Regions from separate parts of the Microlunatus aurantiacus genome, predicted to be linked through region 1. Evidence: predicted binding sites of a transcription regulator. Region 1 holds the regulator's gene; each other region holds the start of a gene.

The links. The regulator LexA, encoded in region 1, represses DNA repair genes until DNA is damaged. The targets are predictions, from matches to a motif close to TCGAACANNTGTTCGA.
Region 2: a site for LexA is predicted at 1,881-1,896, ahead of ABD714_RS04015 (DUF222 domain-containing protein). Genes of this name have one in related genera too.
Region 3: a site for LexA is predicted at 1,489-1,504, ahead of ABD714_RS09950 (alpha-ketoglutarate-dependent dioxygenase AlkB). Genes of this name have one in related genera too.
Region 4: a site for LexA is predicted at 1,858-1,873, ahead of ABD714_RS12290 (HNH endonuclease signature motif containing protein). Genes of this name have one in related genera too.

Annotation. Positions count from the first base shown of each region.
Region 1 is NZ_BAAAYX010000003.1:398,558-402,764, reverse strand. Features, by position in the region: gene ABD714_RS07445 (ATP-dependent DNA helicase) at 1-665, shown strand, start outside; gene sthA (Si-specific NAD(P)(+) transhydrogenase) at 722-2,167, shown strand; gene lexA (transcriptional repressor LexA) at 2,183-2,995, opposite strand; gene ABD714_RS07430 (hypothetical protein) at 3,284-3,721, shown strand; gene ABD714_RS07425 (SDR family oxidoreductase) at 3,782-4,207, opposite strand, start outside.
Region 2 is NZ_BAAAYX010000002.1:834,192-838,398, reverse strand. Features, by position in the region: gene ABD714_RS04030 (DUF3097 domain-containing protein) at 1-205, shown strand, start outside; gene ABD714_RS04025 (GNAT family N-acetyltransferase) at 202-732, opposite strand; gene ABD714_RS04020 (phosphotransferase) at 784-1,695, opposite strand; gene ABD714_RS04015 (DUF222 domain-containing protein) at 1,947-2,465, shown strand; gene ABD714_RS04010 (HNH endonuclease signature motif containing protein) at 2,447-3,376, shown strand; gene hemW (radical SAM family heme chaperone HemW) at 3,562-4,207, opposite strand, start outside.
Region 3 is NZ_BAAAYX010000004.1:455,595-459,801, reverse strand. Features, by position in the region: gene ABD714_RS09955 (LLM class flavin-dependent oxidoreductase) at 1-709, opposite strand, end outside; gene ABD714_RS09950 (alpha-ketoglutarate-dependent dioxygenase AlkB) at 837-1,469, opposite strand; gene pknB (Stk1 family PASTA domain-containing Ser/Thr kinase) at 1,824-3,602, opposite strand; gene ABD714_RS09940 (peptidoglycan D,D-transpeptidase FtsI family protein) at 3,841-4,207, opposite strand, start outside.
Region 4 is NZ_BAAAYX010000009.1:150,356-154,562, reverse strand. Features, by position in the region: gene ABD714_RS12295 (GMC oxidoreductase) at 1-76, shown strand, start outside; gene ABD714_RS12290 (HNH endonuclease signature motif containing protein) at 402-1,844, opposite strand; gene ABD714_RS12285 (serine hydrolase domain-containing protein) at 2,296-3,483, shown strand; gene ABD714_RS12280 (phosphotransferase enzyme family protein) at 3,495-4,207, shown strand, end outside.

The sequences.
Region 1 (4,207 bases):
TCGGCATCGACGTCGGCTCGCCGTTCTCGTACGAGAAGCAGGGCATCCTCTACCTCGCCCGGCGGATGCCGCAGCCGGGTCGAGACGGGATCAGCGAGGCCGTGCTGGAGGAGGTCGCCGAGCTGGTCTGGGCCGCCGGTGGCCGCACGTTGGGGTTGTTCTCCTCCCGCCGAGCAGCCGAGACCGCCGCCGTGCACGTCCGCAAGCAGCTGCCCAAGCTGAAGATCCTCTGCCAGGGGGACGCCCAGCTGTCGGAGCTGACCCGACGCTTCGTGGCCGAGGAGGAGTCCTCGCTGTTCGGGACGCTGTCGCTCTGGCAGGGCATCGACGTGCCGGGATCCACCTGCCGGCTGGTCATCATCGACCGGATCCCGTTCCCCCGACCGGACGAGCCGCTCACCGTGGCCCGCCAGCGGGCCGTCGCCGAGGCGGGCGGCAACGGGTTCATGGCGGTGGCCGCCAGCCACGCGGCGCTGCTGCTGGCCCAGGGGTCCGGACGGCTGATCCGACGGGTGAGCGACCGCGGGGTGGTCGCCGTCCTCGACCCGCGCCTGGTCACGGCCCGCTACGGCTCGTACCTGCGCTCCTCGATGCCGCCGATGTGGACCACGAGCGACCGGGAGACCGCGATCGGCGCGCTCCGGCGGCTGGACGAGACCGACTGACGAGCCGATCCGCCCCGGTGGTGGCGGCTGTAACACACGTGTGTGAGGCTCCCGGTATGGAGCACTCCTACGATTTCGACCTCGCGGTGATCGGCTCGGGCCCGGGCGGTCAGAAGGCGGCCATCATGGCGGCGAAGCTCGGCAAGCGGGTCTGTGTCATCGACGGGAAGCAGATGGTCGGCGGCGTCTGCGTCAACACCGGCACGATCCCGTCCAAGACGCTGCGCGAGGCCGTCCTCTACCTGACCGGGATGCAGCAGCGCGACATGTACGGCGCCAGCTACCGGGTCAAGAACGAGATCACCATCAGTGACCTGCTGAGCCGGCTCCAGCACGTGATCGGCCGCGAGATCGAGGTGATCCGCAACCAGCTGCTGCGCAACCACATCGAGCTGATGGCCGGCAGCGCGTCCTTCCTGGACCCCCACACCCTGTCGATCGACGGCGACGACCTGTCGACCATGCGGACGCTGACCGCCGCCAAGATCGTCGTGGCCACCGGCACCACGCCGGCCCGTCCGAAGTCCATCGACTTCGACGGCGTACGGGTGCTGGACTCCGACCAGATCCTGACCCTGGAGAGGGTGCCCGACTCGTTGGTGGTCGTCGGGGCCGGCGTCATCGGCGCCGAGTACGCGTCCATCTTCGCCGCCCTCGGCACCCGGGTCACCCTGGTCGAGAAGCGCGCCCAGATGCTCGACTTCTGCGACCAGGAGATCGTGGAGTCGTTGAAGTTCCACCTGCGTGACCTGTCCATGTCCTTCCGCTTCGGTGAGGAGGTGGCCTCGGTGGAGAGCTCCGGCCACGGGACGGTGACCACGCTCGCCTCGGGCAAGCGGATCGCCGCCGAGGTGGTGATGTACTCCGCCGGACGGCAGGGCAACACGGACGCGCTCGACCTGGGGATGGCGGGACTCGAGGCCGACGACCGCGGCCGGTTGGTGGTCGACGACACGTACGCGACAGCAGTTCCCCACATCTACGCGGTCGGCGACGTGATCGGCTTCCCGGCGCTGGCCGCGACCTCCATGGACCAGGGGCGGCTGGCGGCCGCGTACGCGTTCGGCGAGACCGTCAACGAGCTGCACCACCTGCAGCCCATCGGCATCTACTCCATCCCCGAGATCTCCTACTGCGGCCGCAGCGAGGTCGAGCTCACCAAGGACGCGGTCCCGTTCGAGGTCGGGATCTCCCGCTACCGCGAGCTGGCCCGCGGACAGATCATCGGCGACTCGTACGGGATGCTGAAGCTGATCGTGCACGCCGACACCCGGGAGATCCTCGGGGTGCACGTGTTCGGGACCAACGCCACCGAGCTGGTGCACATCGGACAGGCGGTGATGGGCTGCGGCGGCACCGTCGACTACCTGGTCAACACGGTCTTCAACTACCCGACGCTCTCGGAGGCCTACAAGGTCGCCGCGCTCGACGTGGCCAACAAGCTCCGAGCCGTCGCCCGCTTCACGAACCAGATGACGACCAACGAGCCCAGCTTGTTGTGAGGGCGGTCGCCGGCGCTACAGCCGGCGCAGGACCGCCACGACCTTGCCCAGGATCGACGCGTGGTTGCCGTCGATCGGGTCGTACGCAGGGTTGTGCGGCATCAGCCAGACCTGGTCGTCGGTGCGCTTGAAGGTCTTGACCGTGGCCTCGTCGTTCAGCAGGGCGGCCACGATGTCGCCGTTGATCGCCGTGGGCTGCTGACGCACGACCACCCAGTCCCCGTCGCAGATGGCGGCGTCGATCATGGAGTCGCCCCGGACCTCGAGCAGGAACACGGTGCCCTCGCCGACGAGCTGACGTGGGAGGGCGAACACGTCCTCCACCCGCTCCTCGGCCAGGATCGGACCGCCGGCCGCGATCCGCCCGATCACCGGCACGTGCACCGGCTCCGGGTAGGCGTCGTTGATGCCCGTCTCGTCGACCTCGACCTCGACCTCGGCCCGGGTGGGCGACAGCGGCCGCACCCTGGCCGCGTCGTTCGCCCCGGGAAGCAGGACCTCCAGCGCCCGTGGGCGGTTCGGGTCTCGACGCAGGAAGCCCTTGCCCTCCAGCACCTTCAGCTGGTGGGCGACGCTGGACGAGGACGCCAGCCCGACCGCGTCGCCCATCTCCCGGATGCTCGGCGGGTAGCCACGGGTCTCGACCGTCTCCTTGATCATCTCCAGGATCCGACGCTGCCGCAGCGTGAGGCCGTCGACACCGGCCGGGCCGTCGGGCAGCGTCGACACCTGACCCGTCTCGCCCAGCTGGGCGGCGACCTCGCTCGCTCGCGGGCGACCGCGCTTGCGCTGCGGCGTGGGGGGCTGCTCGTCCTTCGTGTTCGCCATGAGCAGCACTCTAGGGAAGGTCCGGCAGCCAATCAAACATCTGTTCGAGCGTGTCGTGACCGGGCTGCGGCGTCGCTGTGTCCGTGACCCCGGGCCCCCCGGACGACTGTCAGACCCTCCTGGTCGACTCTCACACCGGCCCGGGGGCGCGACGAACCAGAAGTGTCAGTGGCGGCGGGCAGGATCACGACCGAGAAGTTTTTCGAAAAGCCTTGCCAATCTCCTGAGGGCCGGGTAAGAATTCAAACAGGCGTTCTATCGAATGTCCGTTCGAGGTAGGAGGAAGCAATGACCCAGCTCCTGGTGGACCGGACCATGGTCGACGGGTGCGGCGAGATCGCACCGGCGGCCGTGCCGGCGACCCCGGCACCGCGGGCGCGACGCACTCCTGCTCGACAGCAGCCGGGACGCCAGGTGCGTCCGGGCCGGTCCCGGCGTGGATCGGGTCGCTCGTCCGTGCCGACCCTCCGGCCGGCAGCCTTCTGGGTGGCGCCGGACTCGGCGCGGCGTTCCGGAGCTGTCCGCTCCTGCACGCCTGCGGCGCCAGTGCTGGCCGAGGTCGCGGTCTCCCGCCCGACCTGGCGGTTGACCGATCGCGGTGTGGCGGTGGTCCTGGTGGTGGGGCTGATGATCATGGTCGCTGCGCTCACCGTGGTCGGTCTGACGGCGATGTCGGTGACCGGTGAAGGCCACCAGGTGAGCGTGTCCGCGGGTCTGCCCCGCTGAGGCCTGGTTCGTGCCGGGTTCGAGCCGGCCGCGATCGACCGGCCGGGATCGACCGGCCGCTCAGGGCGCGTCGCGCGGAGCCAGGTGTGCCCAGCAGCCGGGGTCGGTCCGGAGCACGTCGCGCAGTGACTGCGGGCTCCGTCCGGTGACCTGTTCGACCGTGTCGCTGACGGTCGCCACCTCGCCGTTGGCGATGGCCTGGTAGGAGCTGACCCAGCCTGTCACCTCGAAGTCGGGGGCGCCGTAGCCGCGGCGCGAGGCGTAGGCCTCGTCCTCGGACTCGGGGATGTAGCGCACCTCTCGACCGCTCACCGAGCTCAGCTCCGCGGCGACCTCGGTGAGTGTGAGTGCGGCGGGTCCCGTCACGTCCAGGGTCGCCCCCTGCCACCGCGCCTCCACCAGCACCCGGGCGGCGACGGCGGCCACGTCGTCATGGCTGACGGCCGCCACGGCGCCGTCCCCGGCGGGCCCGCGGATGACGCCGTC
Region 2 (4,207 bases), on a different contig from region 1:
GTCGTGGCCCCACGTGCCGCGTGGCACCGACATCAAGCACGGCACCTGCGCGGCCCTCGGCTGGCCGCACCGGGACCAGGCCGACATCGCCCGCGCCTGGCAGCGGATCCTGGCCACCGTGACCAGCTGGACCGACCTGGAGCGGGGTCTGCTGACCCCGGTCGAGCAGCTGATCGACTTCGTGACCCAGGACCACCTCTCCTAGCCGGTGAGCCGCGACGGACCAGCGGTCAGGTCCTTGCCCATCACCTGGTCTGTCGGCGACTGCTTGCCCAGCCGTTGCCAGCCCCGGTTGGTGTACAGCCGAACGGCCGGTGCCCTGGGGTCATCCGTGGTGCCGAGCAGGGCCCGGCGGTGTGGGAGATCGGACAGCAGGGTGTCGTGCAGCCGCCCGCCGACCCCCTGGCCGCGGACCTCGGCGAGCGCGGCCAGCTCGACGAGCTCGAAGTGCCCGCCGACCCAGTCCGCCACCGTCAGGCCCAGCCGGTCGAGGACCAGATCGGACCAGTACTGACCCCGCTGGCCGGTGTAGCCCCAGCCGAAGCCGACCAGCCGGTCGTCGTCGTGGGCCGTGGCCAGGCGGAAGTCGGCGCGGGCGCGGTGCCGATCCCACACGTCCGTCCGCCAGGCCTCGGCATCGTCCGGCGGACCGAAGACCTCGTTCCACACCTGGAGAACCGCTTCGCGGTGCCGGGCTGCCCCGTCGCCGTCGTGGAGATCGATCCTGATCACGGCGTCATTGTGGAGGATCCGTGACGCGCTGGGAAGTGATCCGGCACCGGCTCAGGCCAGCCAGCGTCGGGCCTCGTCCCACCACCCCAGGCCGAGCATCGACCGGCCGATGATCACCGGCAGGCAGGCCTGCTCTGCCCCGGTCAACGGACGACGAGCCGTGTAGCCGTCCAGGAACGCCGCCTGGGCTTCCGGCGACAGGGGTTTCCAGTCGTGGTACCAGGTGCCGAGCAGGCACACAGCACGGGCCAGGTCGGCCACGGCAGTGTCCAGGCGCGCCTCCTCGAAGTCGAGGAGGCCGGTGATCGTGACGCCGTGGGTCAGGATGTTCGCGCCCCGGTAGTCGGCGTGCACCGGCTGGCGGGGTAGCTCGGGGAGGTCACGCGCCCGCTGCTCGAGCCGGGACCTCAGCTCGGCCGGCGCTCCCGGGACCCCTGGCCCACCGCCGGCCACCGGCCGCGCGTGCTCGAGCCGCGCGGCGTCGGGCCAGTCAGCCACGTGCTCGTGCAGCGACGCCAGCATCTCGCCGGCTGCACGGACCTGCTCGAGATCACCGCCGTCGAGCAGCTCCCCGGACAGCACCGGCTGGATCCCGAGGGATCGACCGTCACGCAGCAGCTGGTGATCGCCGGCGACCGTCGGCAGCGGCGGCGCGACGGGTAGCCCCCTTCCGGACAGCCAACGGACGAGAGCAGCTCGAGCAGCCAACGAGTCGTGCGCCGCAGCGAGCCGACAGACCTTGATCAGCAGCCGTCCGGCGTCGCGTGCCGTCACCCAGAACATCACGTTGTGGGCACTGATCACCATCCGGTCGAGGCTCTCCAGCCCGAGCTCGTAGTCCTCGGCGAGCACCCGAACCGCCCAGTCCGCGGCCGCATCGGCCGACGGGAAGCCGAACCTGCGCCCCAGCTCCACGGCAGCATCCGTGCGCTCCCAGAGCATCTCCGGGCGGGCGGTGATCATGATGCGGGGGCGTCGTGCCGGAACAGGACGGACACCCCGTCACGACGGTGGAGGATGTCTCCCGCTCCGCAGATGTCCACCAGGCCATTGAAGCCCTGAGCACCCTCTCCGTAGCTGTGCGACGCACCGAACGTGAGCCGGATCTTGCTTGTGTGGTTGGGAAATCGGACCTTCCGGTCTTGTTCTCGAACACCTGTTCGACTATGATGAGGGGTATAACTCCGCGGTCCTCTGGCGATCCTGCAGCACCTGTGCTGCAGGCTGCGGTGGACTCGCTCGACGTGGCCGTCGAGCACCTGATCAAGCTGGTCGACGACGGCGCGTTGATCGACCTCGGAGCGTTCGGACTGGTCGACATCCTGCAGGCGCTGGAGCGGGTGCGCAACAAGCTCCCCGTCGTGGACCGGGCGATGATCCAGTACGGCACCGAGCAGGGGGTGCCGGCCGTGCTGTGTGAGCGCACGATGACCCGGGTCCTCACCAACGGCCTCAAGATCTCGGTAGGGGAGGCCTCCCGGCGGGTCCGCGCAGCAGAGCACCTCGCCGACCGCACCAGCATGACCGGCGAGCCGCTGGAACCGGTCCGGCCCCACCTGGCGGCCGCCCAACGGGATGGGCGGGTGAACCCAGAGCAGGTCGCGTTGATCGATTCCGCCCTGCGCAAGGTGAAGCACTGTGAGGCAGCAGCGCTGGAGTCCGGTGAGATGCTGTTGGTCGAGCAGGCGACGCAGCTGGCTACAAGGATCTCGACCTGGTCACCGCGAAGCTGATCGACGCCATCGATCCGGACGGGGTCCTGCCGGCCGACGAGGCCGAGCACAGACTGCGCCGGTTCTTTCATCTCCAGCACCGCAGGGACGGATCTTGGGCCGGGGACTTCCGTCTGACCCCGGACGTTGGTCACAAGCTGGCCGCCCTGCTCGGGCCGCTGACCAAGCCACACAGCACCAGGTTCGAGACCCCAGCCGAGAACCACTCCCCCGACGCCGCCTCCTCGAGCACCACGCACCTCGTGGCGGACGACAGGACTCGTGGACAGCGTCAGCACGACGCCCTGGCGGGGGTGCTCGACGCCGCCCTGCGGGGCAACGACCTGCCCGCTGCCGGAGGCACCCCAACGACGTTGATCATCACCATGCCGTGGGAGGACTTCCTCAGCGACCGCGGCATGGGTGCGTACGACGACGGCTCCCCCGTCTCCGCAAGGACCGCACGACGACTGGCCGACCAGGCCGACATCGCGGTGTGCTTGAAGAACAGTCGCGGCGCCGTCCTCGATCTCTACCGGACTCGGCGGATCGCCTCCCTCGCCCAGACCCTGGCGCTGATCGCCCGCGACGCCGGCTGCAGCTTCCCCGGCTGCGACATGGCGCCCCAGTGGTGCGAGCGGCATCATGTGAACGCCTGGTACGACGGCGGGGACACCAACATCGGCAACCTGACCCTGGTCTGCTCCTACCACCATCACCAGTTCGCCCAGCGCGGCTGGCAGTGCGTGATCAACACCGACGGCCTCCCGGTCTGGATCCCGCCCCCGTGGATCGACCGCCAGCGGCGGCCGATCCTGAACGCCCGGATCACCCTCAACAACTGGGATCCGCAGGACCCGCTCGACGCCCATCCACCTCTGTTCGGTGATGCACCGGATGCCCCCTCACCAGCCGATGGAACAACTGGCTGACCAGGGTCGCAGTCACGTCGGCACCCCTCGCCCGCGACGTAGACCGCCGCAGGAGCCTGCACGGCAGAAGCCGCGCCGACCGCCGACGGCGACACACAGCACGACCACCCGCGAGTGCCACGGATTCCACGAACCGCCAGGCGTACGGCGTCCGGGGCTCGCTCGTGCGGTCAGCGCCGCCTGGGTCAGTCGACGAGCTCGCGCACCACGGCGTCGGCCAGCAGCCGACCGTCGAGCGTCAGTCGCAGCCGGTCCTCAGCCACCGTGAGCAGTGACCGTGCCGCCAGGTCACTCACCCGAGCGCGACCGCGCCCCGACAGCCGGTCCAACGACATGCCCTCGGCGAGACGGATCTCCAGCAGCACCTGCTCCAGCCGACGGTCCTCCGCGGTGAGGATCTCGCGGGCGTACGCCGGGGAGTCACCCGTGGCCAACCGGGCGGCGTACGCGGCGGGGTGCTTGACGTTCCACCAGCGCGTGCCACCGACGTGGCTGTGGGCGCCGGGACCGATCCCCCACCAGTCGTCCCCGCGCCAGTAGCCCAGGTTGTGCCGGCATGCCGCCTCGGGCCGACGAGCCCAGTTGGAGACCTCGTACGCCGAGTAGCCCGCGCTCGACAGCAGCTCCTCGGCCAGCAGGTACTTGTCGGCAAGGTCGTCGTCGTCGGGCAGCGGCAGCTCTCCTCGGCGCACCCGGCCCGCCATCTTCGTGCCGTCCTCGACCACGAGGGCGTACGCGCTGACGTGGTCCGGGCGTGCGCTGAGTGCCGCCTCCAGACTGGTGCGCCAGTCGTCCAGGGACTCCCCCGGCGTGCCGTAGATCAGATCCAGG
Region 3 (4,207 bases), on a different contig from region 1:
CCGGATCGGTGGACGGGTTCACGTTGTAGAGCCGGCGGATCTGCCCGGGGTCCCGCCCGGCCGCCAGCGCTGCCTCGTCGATCCGCGCGTTCTTCTCGGCCAGCTGGTCCGGCGGCACGTACGCCTGCGACGGCAGCCAGCCATCGGCCGACCGGCCGGTCAGCGCCAGCATCTTGGGTCCGATGGCCCCGACCCAGATCTCCATGGCGTGGGCCGGCGCGGGACCGGGATGCGCGCCGACGACCCGGTAGTGCGTCCCGTAGACCCGGACGGAGCGCCGGGCGGCGTCCCATGTGGCCCGGATGATCTCGATGCCCTCGGCCAGCGCGGCGACGGCCTCCTTCGGCGTCCGCCGGGGACCACCGGCCGCCACCACGGCGTCCCAGAACGCGCCGGCTCCGATCCCCAGCTCGATCCTCCCGCGGCTGAGGAGGTCGAGACTGGCCACGGTCTTGGCCAGCACGAACGGCGGCCGCAGCGGCAGGTTGGTCACGTTGGTGGTCAGTCGCAGCGTGCTGGTCCGCGCCGCGATGGTGCCGATCAGCGCCCAGCTGTCCAGGAACCGGGCCTGGTACGGGTGGTCCTGGACGGTGGCCAGGTCGAGACCGGCCGCCTCCGTCAGCAGCCCCAGCTCGACGACCTGATCGGGCCGGCTCGCGTCGGGGGTGAGGAACGTACCGAACTGGAGATCCTGGCCGTAGTCGGTCACGTCCCGATCCTGCCGCACATTCTCGTTCCCGCGGCACCCACCGGATCCCGCTCCCGTGCTCCTGCTCTCGCTTCCGTCGGGCCACCGCGATCCGACCGGGCGCGGGTCGTCCGCCCGGATCCTGCGGTCAGCGCACCCCGCGGGGTCGGAACTGCACGCTCATCCGCGGCCCGACGGGGCGGGAGGTCTTGGGGACCGCATGCTCCCAGGTGCGCTGGCAGGACCCGCCCATCACGATGAGGTCGCCGTGTCCCAGTCGATGCCGGATGGTCGCGCCGCCGCCCCGCGGGCGGAGCAGGAACTCCCGCGCCGATCCCAGCGAGAGGATGGCGACCATGGTGTCCTCGCTCCGGCCCCGGCCGATCGTGTCGCCGTGCCAGGCCACCGAGTCGCGGCCGTCCCGGTAGAGACACATCCCGGCGGTGGTGAACGGCTCGCCCAGCTCGGGGCCGTAGTGCTGGTTGAGGGCCTGCCGCGCCGTGGTCAGCGTCGGGTGGGGAAGCTCCTCGCCCTCGCCGTAGAACCGCAGCAGCCGGGGCACGTCGACCACCCGCTCGTACATCTGACGTCGCTCGGCCTGCCAGTCGACGTCGAGCAACCGGTCGTACACCTCATCGGCGCAACCCAGCCACCCGGGCAGCAGATCCACCCACGCGCCCCGGCCGAGCCGGTGCCGGACGACGAGATCGGCCAGCGGGCCCAACCCGGGCGCCGCGTCGAGCTCGAACAGGGACCCCTGCAGTGCGGTCATCACGGACATGCGCCGAGTGTACCCCTATTCGATCCCGTGTTCTATTAGGCGAACCGCAGCGTTCGCCGCGGGCGGGAGGCGCAGGCTCCCGCCGAGCGGACGGAGCGCAGAAGTCGACAGTGGTCGGAAACGCCCGCCCCCGCCACCCGCCCCCGCCACCCGTCTCCGCCGCCCGCTCCCGCCGTCCGTACGCGGCGACCTGGCGACCATGGTCGGAGAGCGCACGCTCCTGCCGACAGCACGGGCGCGTACGCCGACAGTGGTCGGAGAACGGACGCCTGGCTCCGCCCGCCGGCCCCGCCCGCCAGCCCCGCCCGCCGGCCCCGCCCGCCAGCCCCGCCCGCCCCGTGCCCGCTCCGGAGCTCAGCTCGGGGTGTCGGACGGCTCCGGGGTGGTGGGGGTGCTCGGTGGGGCCGAGGTGGGCGGGGGAGTCGGGGTCGGGGACGGCGACGGCGGGGGAGTCGCGGCGACCACGAGCGAGATCGTCTCCCCGCGGGCCAGCGTCGAGCCGGAGGCCGGGTCCTGGGAGACGACCAGTCCGGCGGGCTGCTCGTCGGTCGGCTGCTCGGTGAAGCGGACCTTGAAGCCGGCCGCCTTGGCGTCGGTCTCGGCCCGTTCCCGGTTCACGCCGACGAGGTTGGGAACGGTCGACTCCCCGGTGGCGTAGGTGAGCGTGACCTTGGTCGAGAGCGGGACCGTCGCGCCCTCCTTGGGACTCACCGTGAGCACCTGACCGGCCTTGGCGTCGTTCGGCTCCGACGTGGCCGCCTTGGCGTCCACGGAGTCGAAGCCGGCCTCGTTCAGCCGGTCCTCGGCCGCCTTGCGGTCCCGACCGACCAGCCCGTCGGGGATGGCAGCGGTCTCCGGACCCTGGTTGACGGTGATCGTGACCGAGCTGTCGACCTCGACCTGGGTCTCCGCGATCGGGTCCTGCTGAGTCACCTGGCCCTTGGTGTCAGCCGGTCCGTTCACCTCGCGCACCGTGGCCTTGAGACCGACCCCCTCGAGGCGCGCGGTCGCCTGGTCGGCGGTGTAGGTGAGCACGTTCGGCACCGCGACGAGGGCGGGCGGTGGTGGTTCGTTCGGCTGCGTCCACCGGTAGACGCCCCAGGCCACTCCGCCCAGCAGCAGGACGGCGAGGACGACGACGAGGGCGATGAGTCCGCCGCGCTTCTTCGGCTCCTCGTCGATGTCGTCGTCCACCGGGGGCGGCGGCGTGGGCACCGGGCGGGTGGCGACGCGAGTCGGCACGTCCGACTCGGGCAGCGGTCGGGGGACCACGGCGGTCGCCTGCTGTCCCGCCAGCACCCGGGTGATGTCGTTCTTGAACTCCCGGGCCGACTGGTAGCGGTCGTCGGCGTCCTTGGCCAGCGCCTTGAGCGTGATGGCGTCGATGTCGGGGGTGATCTCGGGGTCGAGCCGGCTGGGCGGGACGGGTTGCTCGCGGACGTGCTGGTAGGCCACGCTCACCGGCGAGTCGCCGACGAAGGGCGGCCGTCCGACCAGCAGCTCGTAGAGCAGGCAGCCCGCCGAGTAGATGTCGCTGCGGGCGTCCACGGTCTCGCCGCGGGCCTGCTCGGGCGACAGGTACTGGGCCGTGCCGATCACCGCCGCCGTCTGGGTCATCGTCGCCGAGGTGTCGGCGACCGCCCGGGCGATGCCGAAGTCCATCACCTTGACCTGACCGGTGGGGGTCAGCATCACGTTGGCCGGCTTGATGTCGCGGTGCACGATGCCGGCCTTGTGGCTGTAGCTCAGTGCGTCCAGCACACCGACTGTCAGCTCCAGCGCCCGTTCGGGCAGCAGCTTGCGGCCCTCGCGGAGCACGTCCCGCAGCGTCTGGCCCTCGACGAGCTCCATCACGATGTACGGGATCGAGGTCCCGGTGACCGGGTTCGTCTCCTCCCCGGTGTCGTAGACGGCGACGATGGTCGGGTGGTTGAGACCGGCGGCGGACTGCGCCTCACGACGGAACCGGGCCTGGAAGGTCGGGTCGGTCGCCAGATCGGCGCGCAGCTCCTTGACCGCCACGGGTCGCCCCAGTCGGAGGTCGAGCGCCCGGTGGACCTCGGCCATCCCGCCGCGGCCGAGCAGCCCGCTCAGCTCGTAGCGTCCCCCGACCAGCTTGGGCTGGCTCGTCATCTCCTCAGTCCTCTCATCCTCGGCACTCCCGCCGACACCGCGGCCACGCTCGTCGACCCTCCCACGACCACGGCAGGTCGCACGACCACCCCGAGGGGTGCGGGTTGCCCGACGACCGGGCGGCGAGGGGTGTTCCGGCTGCCCGCCCGGGTGCTGGCCCGACCCGCTCGGGTGCCAGCCTCACCTGCTCTGGTGCCGGCCCGACCCGCCGGGGTGCCTGCCTGACCGGGTCGAGCCCTCACGACAGGGCCGCCTGCATCGTGGCGCGGGCGATCGGTGCGGCCACCCGCCCCCCGGCGATGTCCTGCCGCGGGATGTCGGCGTCCTCCACGATCACCGCGACCGCGACCTTGGGGTCGTCCACGGGGGCGAACGACGTGAACCAGGCGAAGGGCTTCCGCGTCGGGTCGGACTGGGCGGTGCCGGTCTTGCCGGCCACGTCGACGCCGGAGATCTGCGCCGACGACCCGGTCCCCTCGGCCACGACGACCCGCATCATCTCCTGCAGCTCCTTGGCGTTCGCCGGGCTCATCGCCTGGCTCAGCTTGGTGGGGTTGGTGGTGGAGATCGGCTTGAGGTCCGGTCCCTGGACCATGCTGACCACG
Region 4 (4,207 bases), on a different contig from region 1:
GGCCTGGCGCGCCGCCGCCCGTCTCGCCGCTCGTCTGGCGGACGCTCCCGCCGACCAGGCAGGCATCTCCGTCTGACCCGGCTTCGGCTGGCCGCATGGGGCTTACGACGTCGGCTGTTCTTGCGCGCGGAGTGTGGGAGTCGGCCGTTGCTGCACGCAGGGGAGCGCGTGGTGAGGCGTTCGCACGCGCGCGAGGCGGCGAGGCGTTCGCACGCCCGCGTCGTGGCAGCGGACGAACCGGCGGTCCTGGCCTGACGCGGCAAACTCCTGGTCGCGCGCGCCAGCAGCCACCCCAGGCGTCTTCCTGGGTGGCAGCCTCCCAGCGGACATGCTGCTCCCGGTCCGACGCGTCGGCCGTGCTGATCCGTTCTGGTGACTCGGCCGCTAGATCGGCATCGGCCTCAATCGGGCGGGTCTGGTTCCTCAGGTGGCTCAAGCCGATCAGGGGAATCGAAGGTCAACGGGTCCTGCACGTCCCAGGTGCTGATCATGATCCGGTGGTGGAGGATCGGTCGCTGCTCCGGGTCGATCCAGCGGGGCGGGACCCAGACCGGCAGACCCTGGGTGGTGATGACGCACTGCCAGCCCCGCTGGGCGAAGTGGCGGTGGTGGTAGCTGCACAGCAGGGTCAGGTTGTGGATGTTGGTGTCCCCGCCGTCCCACCACGAGATCACGTGGTGACGTTCGCAGAACTGCGGAGCCACCTGGCAGCCGGGGAACGAGCAGCCGCCGTCTCGGGCGATCAGGGCCAGCGTCTGAGCCGTCGAGGCGATCCGCTTCGCCCGGTAGAGGTCAAGCGGCTGCCTTCTCGCGCCCGTCACGCAGAACGCGATCTCGGCCTCGCCGACCAGGTCGCGTGCCGTGCGGGCAGAGCAGGGGGTGCCGTCGGCGTAGGTCCCGATCCCGTTGGCCTCGGTGAACTCGGCCCAGGTGAAGGTCAGGATCAAGGTCGCCGGTGTCCCGGACTGGGTCTCCGGTCGTTCGCCCGATCGCAGACAGGCGTCCAGGATCTCGGCGAAGGCGTCGTGACGGCGCTGCCCGATGGTGCGCTCGTCGTCGAGGACCCGCCTCCGGCCCGGCGCGCCCTCGGCATCGTCGGGTCGGTCGGTGCTTGTGCGGGGATGCATCAACGGCCCCAGCAGGGCGGCGAGCTTCGCGCCGACGGCTGGCGTGAACCGGAAGTCGCCCGCCCAGGAGCCGTCGGTGCGTTGCTTCAGGTGCAGGAACCGGCGGTGCTCGTGCTCGGCCTCGTCGGTGGGCAGGATGCCGTCCGGGTCGATGGCCTCGACCACCTTGGTCACCACTGTCTGCAGGTCCTTGAAACCGAGCCGGGTCGCCTGCTCCGTCAGCAACGCCTCCCCAGCCGCGACATCCGCCGGAGCGCAGTGACCGACCTTGCGCAGGGCCCCGTCGATCAGAGCGACCTGCTCCGGCGCCACCAGTCCGTCGCGGCGTGCACGAGCGATCTCCTCACGGATCGGGAGCAGGGTCTCTCCGAGCGGTGAGCGCCGCTCGGCCAGGTGCTCGGCGGCCCGCACCCGTCGCAACGCCTCCCCGGCCGAGACCCGCAGACCGGACACGAGCACCCCGACCATGGACCGTTCCGACAGGATTCCCGAGGCACCCTGCTCACTCCCGAACTCGATGAGAGCGCCGTCGACGACGGGGAGCTTGTTGCGGACCCGTTCCACGTGCCGGAGCACCTCGACCAGGCCGAATGCCCCGAGATCGGTGTGGGCGCCGTCGTCGACCAGCTTGATCAGGTGCTCGACGGCTGTCTCGGCCGCATCCACCGCTGCGAGCAGCGGATGATCCGCAGTCTCGTCAGGAGTCGGCCGGTTCATGTCTGAAGTATAGTCGAACACATGTTCGAATAAAGCCCCTCCGCCCATCAGGGTAGGCCCGGCGCTGTCATCTGGAGAAGATCATTGCCCCTACCGGAGCCTCCCGCTCCGACGTGAACCAGCGTGACGATCCGAGATCTTGCGGCGCCAACCGTTGATCGTGACCACGATCATCTCCGAGCGGTCGTGTCCGAACCTTCGAGGAGGAGGTTCTGGCGCGCTGAGCGGTCGGAAGCGTGACAGAACCTCCTGCTCGGTCAGTCCGGCGGAGGGCTCGTCCGTCTCGCCACCGGCGAACCGCGTCAGGGACGACCCGTACGATCCGTCGTGACGGGTCCACTCCGTCGGCGTCTGGCTGGTCGAGGACGGAGTTCGCATGCGGAGACGAGGGTCGAGGACCCGGCTGGCCGGTGTGCTCGTCGCGGTAGCCGTCCTGGCCACAGCCTGTCACGTGGCGCCGCCACTGGACCCTGAGTCAGAGCGCTCCGAGAGCCAGGGAACGCCGCTCACCGCGGATCCGGCCAAGGCGGAGGCGGTCCGTGCGGTGGTCGAGAGCGTACGGGCGTCATCCCACCTGCGGGCGGTGATCGTCCGCGTCACCTCGGGTGATCAGGAGATCCTCACCGAGGCGGTCGGCGAGTCGATGACGGGGGTGCCGGCCACCACGGCCATGCACTTCCGCAACGGGGCGGTGGCCATCTCCTACGTCGCTACGTTGGCGCTGCTGCTGGAGGAACAGGGCGCGCTCAGCCTGGACGACAAGGTGTCGCAGTATCTTCCGGACCTGCGGTACGCCGATCGGGTGACGATCGGCCAGCTCGCCCAGATGACCTCGGGGTACGCCGACTACGTGGCGGACCCGCTGATGGCCGACGCCCAGTACGCCGAGCCGTTCCGGCCGTGGACGCCGGAGGAGCTGATCGCCTACAGCACCGGGAAACCACTGGTGTACGCACCGGGCACCAACTGGAACTACTCCCACACCAACTACGTGATCCTCGGTCTCGTGATCGAGAAGGCGACCGGTCGGTCGGTCGATGACCTGCTGCAGGAGAAGGTGCTGGGTCCGCTCGGGTTGGAGAACACGGAGGACCCCGGGACTGCCGCCATCCCCGAACCGGCGCTGCACGCGTTCACCTCCGAGCGCCGGGAGTTCCTGAAGCTGAAGCCGGGCGAGCCCTTCATCGAGGAGTCGACCTACTGGAACCCGTCCTGGACGATCACCCGGGGAGCGGTCCAGACCACGAACATCTTCGATCTGAACACGACCGCACACGCCATCGGCTCCGGCCGGCTGCTGAAACCCGAGTCGTACCAGAAGATGATCACCCGTGACCTGATCGGCAAGACCACCGCGATCGACGGCTGCCCGACCTGCTTCCCGCAGTCGGTCGGCTACAGCTACGGCCTCGGCATCGTCACCAGCGGCAGCTGGGTGCTGCAGAATCCCTTGTTCAGTGGGGCGGCGGGAGCCTTCGGCTACCACCCGCCGACGAGGACGTCGATCGCGGTGGCGGTCACGTTCGAGCCGGAGGCGTTCGACCCGGCCACGGGGGGCTATGCGAACGCCGCCGATCAGCTGTGGCGACTCATCGGCGAGACGGTGGTGCCCGACGACCCGCCGCCCATCCGGCGCTGACCGGCACGCACGTGCACGATCAGGTCACCGCAGAACTGGTCGATCTGGCCGCAGGCGTCGGGCTCCAGCCGATGCGGATGCTGCAGGCGGGACCCGGTCGCGCCACGCTGCAGGCCCGGGACAGGTCGGGCGAGCGGTTCGTGCTCAAGACCGCGTCAGCACCGGGCGCTCTGGCCGGGGACGTGGAGGCGAACGCGATCCTGGCCGCCGAGGGTCTGCCGGTGCCGCAGATCGTCGCGTACGTCGACGGCTCACCGTCGGTGCTGGTGCTGCGCTGGATCGACGGCGACCCGATCAGCTCGCGCAGCCCGCTGGGGGCGCAACGAGAGGTCGGCCGGATGCTGCGTACGGTGCACCGGCTGCCTGGCGGGCCGCCGTACTCGGGTCAGCCGACGGTCCACGGCTGGATCACCGCGTGGACCGAGGAGCTGATCGCCTGGTGGCCGTCGGCCGGCGGTACGCAGGACCAGGTGGGGACGCTGCGTCGGCGGCTCGATGATCTTGCTCCGGTCCTCGCCGACCGCTCCGGGAGTCTCACCCTGTTCGACGGTCGCGCCGAGCACGTCCTCGTCCGGGACGGTCGCGTGGTCGGGTTGATCGACCTGCATGACGTCGGGCCCGGCGACCTGGCGATGGATCTCGCCGTCCTCGGTCTGACCGACCCGGACCTGATCCGCGGTGTCCTCACCGGGTACACCGACGAACCCGAGGGCGAGCTGGCCGA